Variovorax paradoxus: one gene and its partner. The protein of the gene in region 1 binds, or shares a complex with, the protein of each later gene. Links are inferred from orthologs where the notes say so. Each region holds a gene or a part of one and is shown on either strand. Other genes may lie near its edges. The genes, in order: tig and rpsG.

Region 1 (9,135 bases):
CGCCGGCGTGGCCGCCGCGCTGCTGCTGCTGAACCGGCCTTTCGGCTTCGTCGCGCTGCTCGGCGTGATCGCGCTGATGGGCATGATCCAGCGCAACGCCGTGATCCTGATCGACCAGATCGAGAGCGATCGGGCGGCCGGCGTGCCGGCCTGGGATGCGATCGTCGAATCGGCCGTGCGGCGCTTGCGCCCCATCGTGCTGACCGCCGCGGCGGCTGTGCTGGCAATGATTCCGCTGTCGCGCAGCGTGTTCTGGGGGCCGATGGCCGTGGCCATCATGGGCGGGCTGATTGTTGCCACCGTGCTGACGCTGCTGGCGCTGCCGGCGATGTATGCCGCGGCCTTCCGCATCAAGCGGGAGCCGCAAGCGGCCTGAAAAAGCGCTTTCCACGGGCCGTTTTCGCGCGGTCCGTATCCCTTGCGCGAGAGTGGGTGAAATCCCCGAAAGGGGGAAGCCGGAAGGCCCCCATTCTTGCGTTTAAAATGCGCGGTTGACCGATTTCAGGCGGACGGTCTTGGGCCAGCGGTTTTTCCGCAGCGCCGAGGCCGTCCGCCTTTGCATTCACCTGAAATTTGGCATCGCGCGGGTGGCGAAATTGGTAGACGCACCAGGTTTAGGTCCTGACGTTCGCAAGAACGTGCCGGTTCGAGTCCGGCCCCGCGCACCAGCCACACCCCTCACAAGGAAGACACCATGACCGTGAACGTTGAAACTCTCGAGAAGCTCGAACGCAAGATCACGCTGACCCTGCCGGTCGGCACCATCCAGAACGAAGTCGATTCGCGCCTCAAGAAGCTCGCGCGCACCGTCAAGATGGACGGCTTCCGTCCCGGCAAGGTGCCGATGAACGTCGTGGCCCAGCGCTACGGCTACTCGGTGCACTACGAAGTCATGAACGACAAGGTCGGTGAGGCCTTCTCGCAAGCCGCGAACGAAGCCAAGCTGCGCGTCGCCGGCCAGCCCCGCATCACCGAGAAGGAAGAGTCGCCCGAAGGCCAGCTCGCCTTCGACGCGGTCTTCGAAGTGTTCCCCGAAGTCAAGATCAACGACCTGTCGGGCGCTGAAGTCGAGAAGCTGTCGGCCGAAGTCGGCGACGAAGCCATCGACAAGACCCTGGACATCCTGCGCAAGCAGCGCCGTACCTTCGCCCAGCGCGCCCAAGACGCCGTGGCCGAAGACAACGACCGCGTGACGGTCGACTTCGAAGGCAAGATCGACGGCGAGCCCTTCCAGGGCGGCAAGGCCGAAGACTTCCAGTTCGTCGTCGGCGAAGGCCAGATGCTCAAGGAATTCGAAGACGCCGTGCGCGGCATGAAGTCCGGCGACAGCCGCACCTTCCCGCTGTCGTTCCCGGCCGACTACCACGGCAAGGACGTGGCCGGCAAGCAAGCCGACTTCATGGTCACCGTGAAGAAGATCGAAGCGTCGCACCTGCCCGAAGTCAACGAACAGCTGGCCAAGTCGCTCGGCATCGCCGAAGCCACCGTGGAAGGCCTGCGCGCCGACATCAAGCGCAACCTCGAGCGCGAAGTGAAGTTCCGCCTGCTGGCCCGCAACAAGAACGCCGTGATGGACGCCCTGGTGGCCAACGCCGAGCTCGACCTGCCGAACGCCAGCGTGCAGTCGGAAGTCGCCCGCATGATCGAAGGCGCCCGCGCCGAGCTCAAGCAGCGCGGTATCAAGGACGCCGACAAGGCGCCGATCCCCGAAGAAGTGTTCCGCCCGCAAGCCGAGCGCCGCGTGCGCCTGGGCCTGGTGGTCGCCGAGCTGGTGCGTGCCAACGAACTGCAGGCCAAGCCCGAGCAGATCAAGGCCCACATCGACGAGCTGGCCGCCAGCTACGAGAAGCCGCAAGACGTCGTGCGTTGGTACTTCAGCGACAACAACCGCCTGGCGGAAGTCGAAGCCGTGGTCATCGAAAACAACGTGACCGACTTCGTGCTCGGCAAGGCCAAGGTCAACGAAAAGTCGGTGTCGTTCGACGAACTGATGGCGCAGCAGCAGTAAGCTGGTTTCCGTCGCTGCATGCAGCAACGCCGATGGGGCTTGTGCTTTGCGGCACGAGCCCCATTTCACTCAGGCGTACAGTTCAATCAGAGCGAACGAATCCATTTTCCGGAGAGCAAATTCATGAGCGCACAGGAAATTCAAGGCCTCGGCATGATCCCGATGGTCGTCGAGCAGTCGGGCCGCGGCGAGCGGTCGTATGACATCTACTCGCGTCTCCTCAAGGAGCGCATCATCTTCCTGGTGGGCGAGGTCAACGACCAGACCGCCAACCTCGTGGTGGCCCAGCTGCTGTTCCTCGAGAGCGAGAACCCGGACAAGGACATTTCGTTCTACATCAACTCCCCGGGCGGCAGCGTGAGCGCCGGCATGGCGATCTACGACACCATGCAGTTCATCAAGCCGTCGGTGTCGACCATGTGCCTGGGCTTCGCGGCCAGCATGGGCGCCTTCCTGCTGGCAGCCGGCGAGAAGGGCAAGCGTTTCTCGCTGCCCAATTCGAAGATCATGATCCACCAGGTGCTCGGCGGCGCACGCGGCCAGGCCACCGACATCGAAATCCATGCGCGCGACATCCTGCGCACCAAGGACCAGATGAACCGCATCCTGGCTGAGCGCACCGGCCAGCCGCTGGAAAAGGTCAAGTCGGACACCGAACGCGACTATTTCCTCACGGCCGACGAGGCCAAGGATTACGGCCTGGTCGACCAGGTCGTCGCCCAGCGCGGTTAAAGCCGCCCGGCGCCTCGGGCGCCCAAAAGGCAAAAACGGCGTTTTCCACACGGGAAACGCCGTTTTTGTTTAGTTATCATTGTCCATACCCTGTCACGAGGCAAAAGTCCATGGCCGAAAAAAAAGGCACCTCCAGCGAAAAAACGCTTTATTGCTCGTTCTGCGGCAAGAGCCAGCATGAGGTCAAGAAGCTGATCGCGGGCCCTTCGGTCTTCATCTGCGACGAATGCATCGACCTGTGCAACGAGATCATCCGCGACGAGCTGCCGGCCGGTGAGGAAGCGCGCGACGCGCGCAGCGACCTGCCCACGCCGCTGGAGATCAAGACCAACCTCGACAACTACGTGATCGGCCAGGAGCCGGCCAAGCGCATGCTGTCGGTGGCGGTCTACAACCACTACAAGCGCCTGCGCCACAAGGAAAAGAACACCAAGGGCGACGAGGTCGAGCTCAGCAAGAGCAACATCCTGCTGATCGGCCCCACGGGTTCGGGCAAGACGCTCCTCGCGCAAACGCTCGCGCGCATGCTCGACGTGCCCTTCGTGATGGCCGACGCCACCACGCTGACGGAAGCCGGCTACGTGGGCGAGGACGTCGAGAACATCATCCAGAAGCTGCTGCAAAGCTGCAACTACGAGGTCGAGCGCGCCCAGCGCGGCATCGTCTACATCGACGAAATCGACAAGATCTCGCGCAAGTCAGACAACCCCTCGATCACGCGCGACGTGTCGGGCGAGGGCGTGCAGCAGGCACTGCTGAAGCTCATCGAAGGCACCATGGCCAGCGTGCCGCCCCAGGGCGGGCGCAAGCACCCCAACCAAGACTTCCTGCAGATCGACACGACCAACATCCTGTTCATCTGCGGCGGGGCCTTTTCGGGCCTCGAGAAGGTCATCGAAAACCGCACCGAGGCCTCGGGTATCGGCTTCGGTGCCGCGGTCAAGAGCAAGGCCCAGCGCAGCATCACCGAGGTGTTCCGCGAAGTCGAGCCCGAAGACCTGATCAAGTTCGGCCTGATCCCCGAACTCGTGGGCCGCATGCCCGTGGTCGCCTCGCTGGCCGAGCTGAGCGAAGACGCGCTGGTGCAGATCTTGACCGAGCCCAAGAATGCGGTCGTGAAGCAGTTCACCAAGCTGCTGCAGATGGAAGGCGTGGACCTCGAAATCCGTCCCGCGGCGCTCAAGGCGATCGCACGCAAGGCGCTGGCCCGCAAGACCGGTGCGCGCGGCCTGCGCTCGATCCTTGAACAGTCGCTGATCGACACCATGTTCGAATTGCCGAACGCGACCAATGTCGACAAGGTGGTGGTCGAGGAATCGACCATCGACGAAAACAAGCCCCCGCTGCTCGTGTACCGCGAAACGGCGAAAAAGGCCTAAAGGACAAGGACGCTCATGTCTGGTCATACCCCATTGCCCCCCGAAGCCCTCGACCTGCCGCTGCTGCCGCTGCGCGACGTCGTGGTGTTTCCCCACATGGTGATCCCGCTCTTCGTGGGTCGCCCGAAGAGCATCAAGGCGCTCGAGCTGGCGATGGAAGCCGAGCGCCGCATCATGCTGGTGGCCCAGAAGGCCGCCGCCAAGGACGAGCCCTCGGTCGAGGACATGTTCGAGGTCGGCTGCGTCTCGACCATCCTGCAGATGCTCAAGCTGCCCGACGGCACCGTGAAGGTGCTGGTCGAAGGCCAGCAGCGCGCCCGCGTGAACCGCATCGATGACGGCGAAACCCATTTCTCGGCCAACGTGACGCCCGTCGAGGCGCTCGAAGGCGGCGAGAAGGGCACCGAGGTCGAGGCGCTGCGCCGCGCGGTGATGCAGCAGTTCGACCAGTACGTCAAACTGAACAAGAAGATTCCGCCCGAGATCCTGACCTCGATCTCGAGCATCGACGACGCCGGCCGCCTGGCCGACACCATCGCCGCCCACCTGCCGCTCAAGCTCGACAACAAGCAGGCCGTGCTCGACCTCGACGACGTCAAGGCGCGCCTGGAAAACCTGTTCGGCCAGCTCGAACGCGAGGTCGACATCCTCAATGTCGACAAGAAGATCCGTGGCCGCGTGAAGCGCCAGATGGAGAAGAATCAGCGCGACTTCTACCTCAACGAGCAGGTGAAGGCCATCCAGAAGGAGCTCGGCGAAGGCGAAGAGGGGGCGGACATCGAGGAGATCGAGAAGAAGATCAAGCTCGCCAAGATGTCCAAGGAAGGCCTGAAGAAGGCCGAGGGCGAGCTCAAGAAGCTCAAGCTCATGTCGCCCATGTCGGCCGAAGCCACCGTGGTGCGCAACTACATCGACGTGCTCATCGCCTTGCCGTGGAGCAAGAAGACCAAGATCAAGCACGACCTGGCCAATGCCGAGGCCGTGCTCAACGCCGACCACTACGGCCTCGAGAAGGTCAAGGACCGCATCCTTGAATATCTTGCGGTGCAGCAACGCGTCGACAAGGTGAAGGCACCCATCCTGTGCCTCGTGGGCCCGCCGGGTGTCGGCAAGACCTCGCTGGGGCAGTCGATCGCGAAGGCGACCGGCCGCAAGTACACGCGCATGGCGCTGGGCGGCATGCGCGACGAAGCTGAAATTCGCGGCCACCGCCGCACCTACATCGGCGCACTGCCGGGCAAGGTGCTGCAGGGCTTGAGCAAGATCGGCACGCGCAATCCGCTGTTCCTGCTCGACGAAATCGACAAGCTGGGCACGGACTTCCGGGGCGACCCGTCGAGCGCGCTGCTCGAGGTGCTCGACCCCGAGCAGAACCACACCTTCGGCGACCACTACGTGGAAGTCGACTTCGACCTGAGCGACGTCATGTTCGTCGCCACTTCGAACTCGATGAACATCCCGCCCGCACTGCTGGACCGCATGGAAGTCATTCGTCTGTCGGGCTACACCGAGGACGAGAAGACCAACATCGCGATCAAGTACCTGCTGCCCAAGCAGCTGAAGAACAACGGCGTGAAGGACGACGAGCTGGCCGTCACCGAATCCGCCGTGCGCGACATCGTGCGCTACTACACGCGGGAAGCCGGCGTGCGTTCGCTGGAGCGCGAGCTGTCCAAGATCTGCCGCAAGGTGGTAAAGGGCCTGCTGCTCAAGCAACTGACGCCCAAGGTCACGGTCGACGGCGAGAACCTCAACGAGTTCCTCGGCGTGCGCAAGTACAGCTTCGGCCTGGCCGAGAAGCAGAACCAGGTCGGCCAGGTGGTCGGCCTTGCGTGGACCGAGGTCGGCGGCGACCTGCTGACGATCGAGGCGGTCACCATGCCAGGCAAGGGCGTGATCAGCCGCACGGGTTCGCTCGGCGACGTGATGAAGGAATCGGTCGAGGCCGCGCGCACCGTGGTGCGCAGCCGCTCGCGCCGCCTGGGCATCAAGGACGAGGTGTTCGAGAAGCGCGACATCCACATCCACGTGCCCGATGGCGCCACGCCGAAGGACGGACCGAGCGCGGGTGCAGCGATGACGACGGCCTTCGTGTCGGCGCTCACGGGCATCCCGGTGCGTGCCGACGTCGCGATGACCGGCGAGATCACGCTGCGCGGCGAAGTCACGGCCATCGGCGGCCTGAAGGAAAAGCTGCTGGCCGCCCTGCGCGGTGGCATCAAGACCGTGCTGATTCCCGAAGAGAACGCCAAGGACCTGCAGGACATTCCCGAGAACGTGAAGAACGGCCTCGAGATCGTCCCGGTGAAGTGGATCGACAAGGTGCTCGAGATCGCACTCGAGAAGATGCCCGAGCCGCTGTCCGACGAAGAGGTGGCCGCATCGGCTGCTGCGGTGGCCGAACTGGCCAAGCAGCGTGCTGGGGCACCGGCTTCCGAAGGCTCGGTCAAGCATTGATCGATTGATTGCAGAACTTGTGAAGCCTCGAAAAACTGGTATATAATTTGAGGCTCGAAACGCGGGAATAGCTCAGTTGGTAGAGCGCAACCTTGCCAAGGTTGAGGTCGAGAGTTCGAGACTCTTTTCCCGCTCCAGTTTTTGAAAAAGGGAAGCAACCAGCTTCCCTTTTTTTCGCAGTTCGATTTCGTTATTCAGCGTGGCGCGATAGCAAAGCGGTTATGCAACGGATTGCAAATCCGTGTAGCCCGGTTCGACTCCGGGTCGCGCCTCCACCCTCTCATCAAGACCGATCGGCTCCGATACGCAAGCCCCGCCAACCGACGTTGCCGGGGCTTGTTTCATTTGGGGTATCGTCGATGTTCAACCTGTGGCCCGGATGGTGAAATTGGTAGACACATCGGACTTAAAATCCGCCGCTTCCTTGATCGGGGCATACGGGTTCGACCCCCGTTCCGGGTACCACCATATTTACAAGGGAGTATTTGATGCCTCGCTACAACGCTCCATTTGAGATCCATGTGCACGGCGATGTGCCGTTGCGCGCGGACGCGAGCTTCGAGCAAATCCAGGAGGCGCTGAAGCCGCTCTGGAAATACGCGGGCGCCAAATCGCTGGCCGACGGTGCCACCAGCACCTACGAAGAAGAGCCGGGCATCCGCTTCGAGCAAAAAGACCACACGCTGCAGATCTGCTGGACCGTGCCGGGCGATGAAGACTTCCGCCAGGCGCTCGACGAGATGTGCATGGCCCTGAACGAACTCTCCGAGCGCGGCGCCGCGATTGAAGTCACCTTCTACGACACCGATTTCGACGAAGAAGAGGGTGACCCCGACGAAGAGTCGCGCGACGACTTCCTGATGCTGTTCGTGGGCCCCAATCCGGCCGCGATCATGCAGGTGCAGCGCGACCTGCTGGTCGAAGACGTGGTCAACCTCATGGAACGCCACTTCGACGGCGCCGAGCTGGGTGGCGTGGTCTCCGAAATCGATCGCCTCTTCAGCGACCGTTTCGACGCACTCGTGAACTCGCTCGAAATCGGCAAGCGTCCGCGCGGTGCCGGTGGCGCTGGCGGCGGCAGCGGCGGTGGTGGTCACGGCGGTGGCCGTCGTCCGCGCCACTTGCACTAACCCGCTCACTTCTCCGCCCGGTCCCAAGGCCGCATGGCCCTGTTCCCAGCCTCCGCGTTGCGCCCCGGCGTGCGCAAGCGCGAGGTGTTCGGCTGGGCGATGTACGACTTCGCGAACTCGGGCTACACCACGGTCGTGATCACGGCGGTGTTCGCCGCCTACTTCGTCGGCGGCATCGCCAAGGGCGCGCCATGGGCCACCTTCGCGTGGACCGCGGCCCTCAGCACCTCGTACGCCATCGTGATGCTCACGATGCCCGCCATCGGCGCCTGGGCCGACCTGCATGGTGCCAAGAAGCGCGTGCTGGTCATGACGACCACAGGTTGCGTGTTCGCCACCGCGGCGCTCGCGCTCACGCCGGGCTTTGCGGGCGGCGCGATGGGCGTTGCGCTCGCGATGGCGCTGGTGATCGTCTCCAATGCGTTTTATTCCTACGGCGAGTCGCTGACCGGCGCCTTCCTGCCTGAGCTGGCGACAGCCGAAGGCATGGGCAAGGTGAGCGGCTGGGGCTGGGCCTTTGGCTATGTCGGCGGCATGCTGGCGCTGGGGCTGTGCCTGGCCTACGTGCTGTGGTCGCAGGCCCGCGGGCTACCGGCGGCCCATTTCGTGCCGGTCACGATGCTGATCACGGCGGCCCTCTACGGCGCTGCCGCCTGCGCGACGTTTGCGCTGCTGCCCGAGCGCGCTGCGCCGCAGGCCAGCTGCGGCCAGAACAGCGCGTGGCAGCAGCTGCGCGCCACGTTCCAGCAGGCCCGCGCCTACCGCGACTTCATGTGGCTGCTGGTCTGCACCGTCTGCTACCAGGGCGGCGTGGCGGTGGCGATCACGCTGGCGGCGATCTACGCAGAGCAGGTGATCGGCTTCGTCGCGAGCGAGACGATGGTGCTGATCTTCGTGCTCAACCTGGCGGCCGCGCTCGGCGCCTTCGCCTTCGGCTACGTGCAGGACCGCGTCGGCCACAAGCTGTCGCTGGCCGCGACGCTGCTCGCGTGGATCGCGGTCTGCGTGATCGCCGCATGGGTCACGACCAAGGGCGGCTTCTGGTGGGCCGCCGCCATCGCGGGGCTGGCGATGGGCTCGAGCCAATCTGCCGGCCGCGCGATGACGGGCTACCTCGCGCCGCCGCAGCAGCTTGCCGAGTTCTTCGGGCTCTGGACCTTCGCCACGCGACTGGCCAGCATCATCGGCCCGCTGAGCTTCGGTGCCATCACCTGGGCCACCGGCGGCAACCAACGCATCGCGATCCTCTCGACCGCGGTGCTGTTCGTGGCCGGGCTCGTGCTGTTGCTGCCGATCGATATGGCGCGAGGTCGGGCCGCAGCGCTGCGCGAAAAGCCCGCCGCGTCGTAGCCCGTCAGGGCATCTGCTGCAGCGACTTCGGCACCTTGTAGCGCTCGCCGTCATAGCGCAGCGTCACGGTGCTGAACTT
Region 2 (9,266 bases), 3.6 Mb from region 1 along the record:
AAGCGTCGCGCACGGTGCCGTCTTCGGGGTGGACCGAGAGCAGCACGCGGTCGAATACCGCGAAGCCAACCGGGCGCGTGTCGATGCGGCGCAGCACCGGCGGGCCGCCGCGCGACGGGCGCTGCGGCACCGACGGCTCGCTGGTGTTTGGGGTTTCAGCGCCGTTGCCCGTGGCCAGGCGGCGGAACACCAGCACGTCGTACTGCGAGGTGTAGTCGTAGTGCGAGGGCAGCTGGTCGTTGAGCAGGTCGGCCACGTGCAGGTCGACGAGCTGGGTCTGGCACAGCGTCTGCAGGATCTGCTGCACCTCGGGCTGGGCGGCGCGGAATTCGTCGCGCGTCAGCGAAATCCAGAGGTAGCTGGCGGCGCTGCAGGCGCCCGGCACGGCCAGCGGCGCCAGCGAGGCGTGCTCGCTGACCTGCGAGCGGCTGATTTCGAAGATGCGCATGGACACTCGCCCCTGGTGGTTCTTCTTCCACGCCAGAAGTGCCGTGGAGGTGCGGCAGGCATGCCGCGATAGCTATTATTTTTGTAGCAACCGGGCGGCGTCAAGCGCGAAGTAGGTCAGCACGCCATCGGCGCCGGCGCGCTTGAAGGCCAGCAGGCTTTCGAGCACCACGGCGTCGTGGTCGAGCCAGCCGTTCTGGGCGGCCGCCTTCAGCATGGCGTACTCGCCGCTCACCTGGTAGGCGAAGGTGGGCACGTGGAACTCGTCCTTCACGCGGCGCACGATGTCCAGGTAGGGCATGCCGGGCTTCACCATGACCATGTCGGCGCCTTCGGCGATGTCGATGGCGACCTCTCGCAGGGCCTCGTCGCTGTTGCCGGGGTCCATCTGGTAGACCTTCTTGTTGCTCTTGCCGAGCGTGGCGGACGAGCCGACGGCGTCGCGGAACGGGCCGTAGAAGGCGCTGGCGTACTTGGCGCTGTAGGCCATGATGCGCGTGTGCACGTCGCCGCGGGCTTCGAGCGCGGTGCGGATCGCGCCGATGCGGCCGTCCATCATGTCGCTCGGGGCCACAATATCGACGCCAGCTTGCGATTGTGTGAGTGCCTGCTTCACCAGCACTTCAACGGTGGCGTCGTTGAGGATGTAGCCGGTGTCGTCGAGCAGGCCGTCCTGGCCGTGGCTGGTGTAGGGGTCGAGCGCCACGTCGGTCATGATGCCCAGCTCGGGAAAGCGCGCCTTGAGCGCAGCCACCACGCGGGGAATCAGCCCGTCGGGGTTGAAGGCCTCGTCGCCCGCGGGCGTCTTGAGGCTGGCATCGATCACCGGGAACAGCGCCATCACCGGAATGCCGGCCTGCACGCACTGCTCGGCCACGGGCAGCAGCAGATCGAGGCTCAGGCGCTCCACGCCGGGCATCGAGGCCACGGCGTCGCGGCGCTTTTCGCCTTCCTGCACGAACACCGGGTAGATCAGGTCGTTCGTCGTCAGCGCATGCTCGCGCACCAGGTTGCGGGTGAAGGCGTCGCGGCGCAGCCGTCGCGGGCGGCCGGCGGGGAACATGGCGAGCGGGGAAAATGATGACGTCATATATCTAAAATTGTGCCTGAAGCCTCGGACGGCGCCTCAGGAGGGTTAGAAGCAAGTTGTCTGACAACTACGGAAATTAGTAGAACTTAAGTTCTAGATTTTTGTTGTAAAAGTCAAAGAAACTGCCTCAATCGCTTGAAACCTTGTTTCGTCTTTGTTAAATTCTGAAGCGGGCGGCTTGCCGCTCCCCGCTTTTCCTCCCTGAGCGGGTGCCTTGATGTGTGACAGCAAAAGGGCTTCCCAGCCCGACGTGAAGACGTCGGGCTTTTTTTTTGCCCGAAACCTTGGCAAAGAGCCCCAAAAGGGGTCAGTGTGCAGCCACCACTAAACTGCCGCCATGCTCTGGGTCAAATCTCTTCACATTGTTTTCATTGCCAGCTGGTTTGCCGGACTGTTCTATCTGCCGCGGATCTTCGTCAACCTGGCGATGGTGCCGCCCGAGTCGGTCGCGGAGCGCGAACGCCTGCTGCTGATGGCGCGCAAGCTGCTGCGATTCACGACCTTCCTGGCGGTGCCGGCGCTGGTGTTCGGTGCCTGGCTCTGGCTGGGCTACGGCATCGGTCGCGGCCCGGGCAACGGCTGGATGCACGCCAAATTGGCGTTGGTGCTGGTGGCCATCGGCTATCACCACGGCTGCGGCGTGCTGCTGCGCCGCTTCGCTGCAGGCGGCAACCGCCGCAGCGACCGCTGGTACCGCTGGTTCAACGAGCTGCCCGTGCTGCTGCTGCTGGGCATCGTGATCCTGGTGGTGGTGAAGCCTTTCTGATGCCGTGTCGACGGTAGACATGCCGCACAAGTCTGCCGCGTTCCCCCTGGCGCTGGCGTATGCGGCGCTGATCGTCTATGCCAGCCTGTACCCGTTTGCCGACTGGCGTGACCAGGGGATCGCGCCCTGGGCCTACCTGTCGGCGCCCTGGCCCAAGTACTGGACGGGTTTCGACTTCGGGGTGAACGTGGCGGGCTACGTGCCCTTCGGATTCCTGTGCGCGCTGAGCGTGCTGCGCACGGGCAGCAGTCCCAGTGTGTGGCGTGGGTTGTTGCGCGCCACCGTGGCGGGCGCGGCGATCGCCTTTGCCATGGAGACGCTGCAAAGCTATCTGCCGGCGCGCATTCCTTCCAATGTCGACCTGGGGCTGAACACCGCCGGGACGGTGCTCGGCGCCGTGCTGGCCGCGGCGCTGGAGCGGCTGGGCGCGGTCGCCCACTGGGGTCGCGCGCGCTCGCAGTGGTTCGTCGAGGACGCGCGCGGCGGGCTCGTGCTGCTGGCGCTCTGGCCCTTTGCCCTGCTGTTTCCTGCCGCCGTCACCTTCGGCCTCGGCCAGGTCTTCGAGCGGCTGGAGGCGACGATTTCCGAGTGGCTGCTCGACACGCCCTTCATCGACTGGCTGCCCGTGCGCCAGTTCGAACTGGAGCCGCTGGTGCCGGCCGTGGAGTTGCTGTGCGTGATGCTCGGGGCGCTGGTGCCGTGCCTGCTGGGCTATCTGGTGGCACGCACCGTGGTGCAGCGCGCGGTGCTGCTGCCGCTGATCCTGCTTGCAGGCATGGCGGCCTCGGCCTTGTCGGCGGCCATGAGCTACGGTCCCGAGCATGCGTGGGCGTGGCTCGAGCTGCCGGTGCAGATCGGGCTGGCCGCGGCGGTGTTCGCAGGCGTGCTGCTGCTGTTCGCGCCGCGCCGCTTGTGTGGCGCGCTGCTGCTCATGGGGCTCGTGCTTCAGCTGAGCCTTCTGAACCAGGCGCCCGAGAGCGCCTACTTTGCGCAGACCCTGGCCACCTGGGAGCAGGGCCGCTTCATCCGTTTCCATGGCCTGGCCCAGTGGCTGGGCTGGTGCTGGCCCTTCGCGGTGCTGGTGTATGTGCTGGCCGCACTGTCGCGCCGCCGCCGTCCTGCATCGCCTGCGTCCTGAGCACGCTCATAAAATCGATCGATGCCCAGCACCACTCCCGCCGCGCCGCCCGGCTACTACGGCCGCCACATCTTCTTCTGCCTGAACGAACGCAAGAACGGCGAGGACTCCTGCGCCCTGCACAACGCGCAGGAGGGCTTCGACCGCTGCAAGGCCAAGGTGAAAGAACAGGGGCTCGCCGGGCCCGGCAAGGTGCGCGTCAACAAGGCCGGCTGTCTCGACCGCTGCGCGGGCGGGCCCGTGGCGGTGGTCTATCCCGAGGCCGTCTGGTACACCTTCGTGGACGCGGAAGACATCGACGAGATCGTCGAGTCGCACCTGAAGAACGGCCAGGTCGTCGAGCGGCTGGTGTTGCCGCCCGACGTCGGCCGCTGAACTTTCCTGCGGGCCCCGTGCTCGTACCGTGCACGTTGCCGGCATCGCCGGCCCAGCCAACCCCAGCGCCATGAACTCCCAGACCGAAAAAATCAGCCTCCAGGGCGCCGCGGGCGTGATCGAGGTGCAGCGCGATGTGCCTTCCGGCGAAGCGCGCGGCATCGCGGTGATCGCGCATCCGCACCCGCTGTTCGGCGGCACGATGGACAACAAGGTCGTGCAGACCCTGGCGCGTGCCTTCGTGTCCTGCGGATGGACGGCCGTGCGCTTCAACTTCCGCGGCGTCGGCGCCAGCGAAGGCGCTCACGATGAAGGGCGCGGCGAGCTCGAGGACATGCTGCATGTCGTCGGCCAGCTCGCCCCCGAAGGCCCGCTGGCGATTGCCGGCTTTTCCTTCGGCGCCTTCGTGGCCAGCTGTGCGGCCGAGAAACTCTGGGCCGCACGCGACGTGCGGCAACTGGTGCTGGTGGGCACGGCCGCCTCGCGCTTCTCGGTGGCCACGCTGCCGGCCGACGCGCACGAGCGCGCGCTGGTGGTCCATGGCGAAGCCGACGACACCGTGCCTCTCGCCGCCGTGATGGACTGGGCGCGTCCCCAGTCACTCCCTGTCACGGTAATTCCCGGGGGCGGCCATTTCTTTCACGGACAATTGCCGCTGCTCAAAAGCCTGGTCGCCCGCCATCTGCGCGCGGGCACCGCATGAAAGCCTTCCGGGCTTGTTTTCGCCTCTTCCCACACTCTCCATGAATCGTTTTTTCACTGCGCTTCGCGCATTGGTGCTGACCGCTGCTGCCTCGGTCGGCGTGATCGCCGCCGCCCAGATGCCGGCCCCGCCTGAAATCGCCGCGCGCAGCTACCTGCTGCTCGACGTGACCGCGAACCAGATCCTCGCGCAGAAGGACATCGACAGCCCCATCGAGCCGGCCTCGCTCACCAAGCTGATGACCGCGTACGTCGCGTTCGACGCGCTGCGCGCCAAGAAGATCACGCTGACCCAGACCCTGCCGGTGAGCCCGCGTGCCTGGAAGATGCCCGGCTCGCGCATGTTCATCGACCCCAAGATGCAGGTGCCGGTGGAAGACCTCATCAAGGGTGTGATCGTGCAGTCGGGCAACGACGCCACGGTGGCGCTGGCCGAAGGCGTGGGCGGCACGGTGGAGCACTTCGTCGAGATGATGAACGCCCAGGCCAAGGTGCTGGGCATGAAGAACACCACCTACAAGAACCCCGAAGGCCTCACGGCGCCCGGCCACACGACCACGGCGCGCGACCTGAGCATCCTGGCCACGCGCCTGGTGCGCGACTTCCCCGAAGAAGCCAAGTACTACGCCATCAAGAAGTACCGTTACCCGGGCACGCCGTCGACCAACGACACCAACCGCAACCTGCTGCTGTTCCGCGACCCGACCGTCGACGGCTTGAAGACCGGCCACACCGACGCCGCCGGCTACTGCATGATCGCCACCGCCAAGCGCGACTTCCCGAACCTCACCGGCGGCCGCCGCCTGCTGTCGATCGTGCTGGGCGCCAGCAGCGAGGCTGTGCGCGCCAACGAGTCGCAGAAGCTGCTGAACTGGGGTTACACGGCCTACGACGCCGTGCGCCTGTTCGAAGCCGGCCAGCCCGCCGCCACGCCCGCCGTCTGGAAGGGCAAGGCCAACGTGCTGAAGCTGGGCCGCCCCGAGGCCATCGTGGTCGCGGTGCCGACCGGTTCCGCCAGCAAGATCAAGACGCAGGTGTCGCGCCCCGATCCGCTGGTCGCGCCCTTCACCAAGTACCAGGCCGTCGGCTCGCTCAAGGTCACGCTGGACGACCAGCCCCTGGCCGACGTGCCGCTGGTGGCCCTGGAGCCGGTCGAGCAGGCTGGCGTCTTCGGCCGCGCCTGGGACGCTGTGCGTCTCTGGATCAAGTAAGACGCGGGCAAAAGAGGCCTTGAAACGGACGATGGCGGGCGCTCCAAGCGTCTGACATTGCCATTTCAGGCCTGCCTGCTATACTCGTGGGCTTTTCGGAATTTTCCGAAGGGTTTCACGTTTTCGTTATTCCCGGCTTCCTTGAGTCACGACCAAGGGCGGTTTCGCAACCAGGGCCGGGTTGTTTTGGGACTAATTCATTCATGCCAACCATCAATCAACTGGTGCGTCAGGGTCGAACGGTCGAAAAGATCAATTCGAAGAGCCCTGCCATGCAGAACTCGCCGCAACGTCGCGGTGTCTGCACCCGCGTCTACACCACGACGCCCAAGAAGCCCAACTCGGCGCTTCGTAAAGTTGCCAAGGTCCGTCTGACCAATGGCTTCGAAGTCATCTCCTACATCGGCGGCGAAGGCCACAACCTGCAGGAACACAGCGTCGTGCTGGTTCGCGGCGGTCGTGTCAAGGACTTGCCCGGTGTGCGTTACCACATCGTGCGCGGTTCGCTCGACCTGCAAGGCGTGAAAGACCGCAAGCAGTCGCGTTCCAAGTACGGCGCGAAGCGTCCCAAGAAGGCTTAAGCCTTCCTGTCGTCAAGAAAACAAGCGGTGTTCGATGGCCTTGGCGGGCTTGTCGAGCGAAGTGACCCAATGTCGGGTCGAGTAAGTGAGAGTCCTGACTGGCTCTCGCGGTATCGGAAACGATGCCAACTGAAGCAAAGAGGTTAGAAAAATGCCACGTCGTCGCGAAGTCCCCAAACGTGAAATCCTGCCGGATCCCAAGTACGGCAATGTCGAGCTGTCCAAATTCATGAACGTGATCATGGAAGGCGGCAAGAAGGCTGTTGCCGAGCGCATCATCTACGGTGCCCTCGACTTCATCGAGAAGAAGAACCCGGACAAGGACCCCCTCGAAGCGTTCACCGTTGCCATCAACAACGTGAAGCCGATGGTCGAAGTGAAGTCGCGCCGCGTCGGTGGTGCGAACTACCAGGTGCCGGTCGAAGTCCGTCCTGTCCGTCGCCTCGCCCTGTCGATGCGCTGGATCAAGGAAGCTGCCCGCAAGCGCGGTGAGAAGTCGATGGCCCTGCGTCTGGCCAACGAACTGATGGAAGCCACGGAAGGCCGTGGCGGCGCCATGAAGAAGCGCGACGAAGTGCACCGCATGGCAGAAGCCAACCGCGCATTCAGCCACTTCCGCTTCTAAAAATCACACGTCTCTTGAGCGTTGGGGGTCGAGTGCCAGGCGAAATCGCCCGTGCTCGACGCCCAGCGCTCAACGCATTTAAACCCGAAAGTACACCATGTCCCGCAAGACCCCCATCGAGCGCTACCGCAACATCGGTATCTCCGCGCACATCGACGCTGGCAAGACCACGACGACCGAACGTATCCTGTTCTACACCGGTGTGAATCACAAGATCGGTGAAGTGCACGACGGTGCCGCCACGATGGACTGGATGGAGCAAGAGCAAGAGCGCGGCATCACGATCACCTCGGCTGCCACCACCTGCTTCTGGAAGGGCATGGCTGGCAAGTTCGAAGAACACCGCATCAACATCATCGACACCCCCGGCCACGTGGACTTCACCATTGAAGTCGAGCGCTCGATGCGCGTGCTGGACGGCGCTGTCATGGTGTACGACGCCGTCGGCGGCGTGCAGCCCCAGTCGGAAACCGTCTGGCGTCAGGCCAACAAGTACAAGGTTCCGCGTCTTGCGTTCGTCAACAAGATGGACCGCACCGGCGCCGACTTCCTGCGTGTGCGTCAGATGATGGTGGACCGCCTGAAGGCCAACCCCGTCGTGATCCAGATCCCGATCGGTGCCGAAGAGCACTTCCAAGGCATCGTCGACCTCGTGAAGATGAAGGCGATCATCTGGGATGAAGACAAGGGCATCACGTTCACCTACGGCGACATCCCGGCCAACCTGGCCGATGTGTGCGCCGAGTACCGCGAAAAGCTCGTCGAAGCCGCTGCCGAAGCGAGCGAAGAGCTCATGAACAAGTACCTCGAAGGCAACGAGCTGACCGAAGAGGAAATCAAGGCTGCCATCCGCCAGCGCACCATCGCCGGCGAGATCCAGCCGATGCTGTGCGGCTCGGCCTTCAAGAACAAGGGCGTGCAGGCCATGCTCGACGCCGTCGTCGAATACATGCCCGCTCCGACCGACATTCCTCCGGTCACCGGCACCGACGAAGACGAGGCGCCCGTCACCCGCAAGGCTGACGACGGCGAGAAGTTCTCGGCGCTCGCATTCAAGCTGATGACCGACCCGTTCGTGGGCCAACTGACCTTCGTGCGCGTCTACTCGGGCGTGCTGAGCAAGGGCGACAGCGTCTACAACCCGGTGCGCGGCAAGAAGGAACGCATCGGCCGTATCGTGCAGATGCATGCGAACAACCGCGAAGAAGTCAGCGAAATCCGCGCCGGCGACATCGCCGCCTGCGTGGGCCTGAAGGAAGTCACCACGGGCGAAACCCTGTGCGACCCGGCAGCCGTCGTGACGCTCGAGCGCATGGTGTTCCCGGAATCGGTGATCTCGCAGGCCGTCGAGCCCAAGACCAAGGCCGACCAGGAAAAGATGGGCATCGCCCTGCAGCGTCTTGCGCAGGAAGATCCGTCGTTCCGCGTGAAGACCGACGAAGAATCGGGCCAGACCATCATCGCCGGCATGGGCGAGCTTCACCTTGAAATCATCGTGGACCGCATGAAGCGCGAATTCGGCGTGGAAGCCAACGTGGGCAAGCCGCAAGTGGCCTACCGCGAAACGATCCGCAAGACCGTCGAAGATGCCGAAGGCAAGTTCGTTCGCCAGTCGGGCGGCAAGGGCCAGTACGGCCACGTGATCCTGAAGATCGAGCCGCAGGAAGCCGGCAAGGGCTTCGAGTTCGTCGACGCCATCAAGGGCGGTGTGGTTCCTCGCGAATACATCCCTGCGGTGGAAAAGGGCGTCGTGGAAGCGCTGACGCAAGGCGTGCTGGCGGGCTACCCCGTCGTGGACGTCAAGGTCACGCTGCACTTCGGTTCGTACCACGATGTGGACTCGAACGAAATGGCGTTCAAGATGGCCGCGATCTTCGGTTTCAAGGAAGGCGCCCGCAAGGCCAACCCCGTGATCCTGGAGCCGATGATGGCCGTGGAAGTCGAAACGCCTGAAGACTACGCCGGCAACGTGATGGGCGACCTGTCCTCGCGTCGCGGCATGGTGCAGGGCATGGACGACATGATCGGTGGCGGCAAGTCCATCAAGGCCGAAGTGCCGCTGTCGGAAATGTTCGGCTACTCGACCACGCTGCGCTCGATGTCGCAAGGCCGCGCCACGTACACGATGGAGTTCAAGCACTACGCTGAAGCTCCGCGTAACGTTGCCGAAGCCATCGTGGCCGCTCGCGCCAAGTAAATTCAAGAATGCAGGGCCATGCAGTGCATGGCCCTTCTTGTCTGCGATCCGGTGCCGCCCTGTTCCCGTGCGGGGCGAACCAGCAATCGGATGCAGACATAAAACCAACACACGGGACATGCTCTTTCAAGGAT

What was found.
Region 2: the proteins of tig (region 1) and rpsG are in contact, whole or in part, in a crystal structure (PDB 3GTY), measured with the Thermotoga maritima proteins. The link is inferred for Variovorax paradoxus from one-to-one orthologs. Residues at the interface, in WP_004081061.1 of Thermotoga maritima: Glu122, Val124, Val129, Leu130, Tyr133, Glu188, Gly259, Ile262, Tyr263, Glu266, Ser270, Glu273, Gln274, Glu277, Arg308, Gln311, Ile312, Ser315, Tyr316, Glu325, Arg329, Arg336, Leu363, Phe366, Trp367, Arg373, Leu377, Arg381, Leu384, Glu387; in WP_004081843.1 of Thermotoga maritima: Lys34, Lys52, Lys55, Glu59, Arg62, Gln63, Glu66, Asn67, Lys69, Val71, Arg95, Ala109, Lys110, Lys111, Gly112, Arg113, Pro114, Glu117, Glu121, Ile124, Ala125, Tyr127, Asn128, Asn129, Thr130, Gly131, Lys135, Asp139, Arg142, Met143.

Annotation. Positions count from the first base shown.
Region 1 is NZ_CP045644.1:5,642,328-5,651,462, reverse strand. The notes cover bases 1-2,851. They hold tig (trigger factor), read left to right. Parts: upstream 1-694; coding sequence 695-2,008; downstream 2,009-2,851. Other genes in these bases: clpX (ATP-dependent Clp protease ATP-binding subunit ClpX), read left to right, coding at 2,851-2,851; clpP (ATP-dependent Clp endopeptidase proteolytic subunit ClpP), read left to right, coding at 2,132-2,740; GFK26_RS26095 (efflux RND transporter permease subunit), read left to right, coding at 1-376. In the rest of the region: more of clpX, read left to right, coding at 2,852-4,119; lon (endopeptidase La), read left to right, coding at 4,135-6,576; GFK26_RS26050 (DUF6806 family protein), read left to right, coding at 7,065-7,706; GFK26_RS26045 (MFS transporter), read left to right, coding at 7,740-9,056; GFK26_RS26040 (hypothetical protein), read right to left, coding at 9,061-9,135. UniProt on the Bacillus subtilis protein: Involved in protein export. Acts as a chaperone by maintaining the newly synthesized protein in an open conformation. Functions as a peptidyl-prolyl cis-trans isomerase.
Region 2 is NZ_CP045644.1:2,083,765-2,093,030, forward strand. What follows is about bases 5,217-8,198. They hold rpsG (30S ribosomal protein S7), read left to right. Parts: upstream 5,217-6,461; coding sequence 6,462-6,935; downstream 6,936-8,198. Other genes in these bases: GFK26_RS09530 (D-alanyl-D-alanine carboxypeptidase family protein), read left to right, coding at 5,217-5,729; rpsL (30S ribosomal protein S12), read left to right, coding at 5,933-6,310; fusA (elongation factor G), read left to right, coding at 7,033-8,198. Also shown: GFK26_RS09500 (magnesium transporter CorA family protein), read right to left, coding at 1-448; hemB (porphobilinogen synthase), read right to left, coding at 524-1,510; GFK26_RS09510 (CopD family protein), read left to right, coding at 1,875-2,303; GFK26_RS09515 (VanZ family protein), read left to right, coding at 2,323-3,441; GFK26_RS09520 ((2Fe-2S) ferredoxin domain-containing protein), read left to right, coding at 3,463-3,816; GFK26_RS09525 (alpha/beta hydrolase), read left to right, coding at 3,887-4,519; more of GFK26_RS09530, read left to right, coding at 4,560-5,216; more of fusA, read left to right, coding at 8,199-9,132.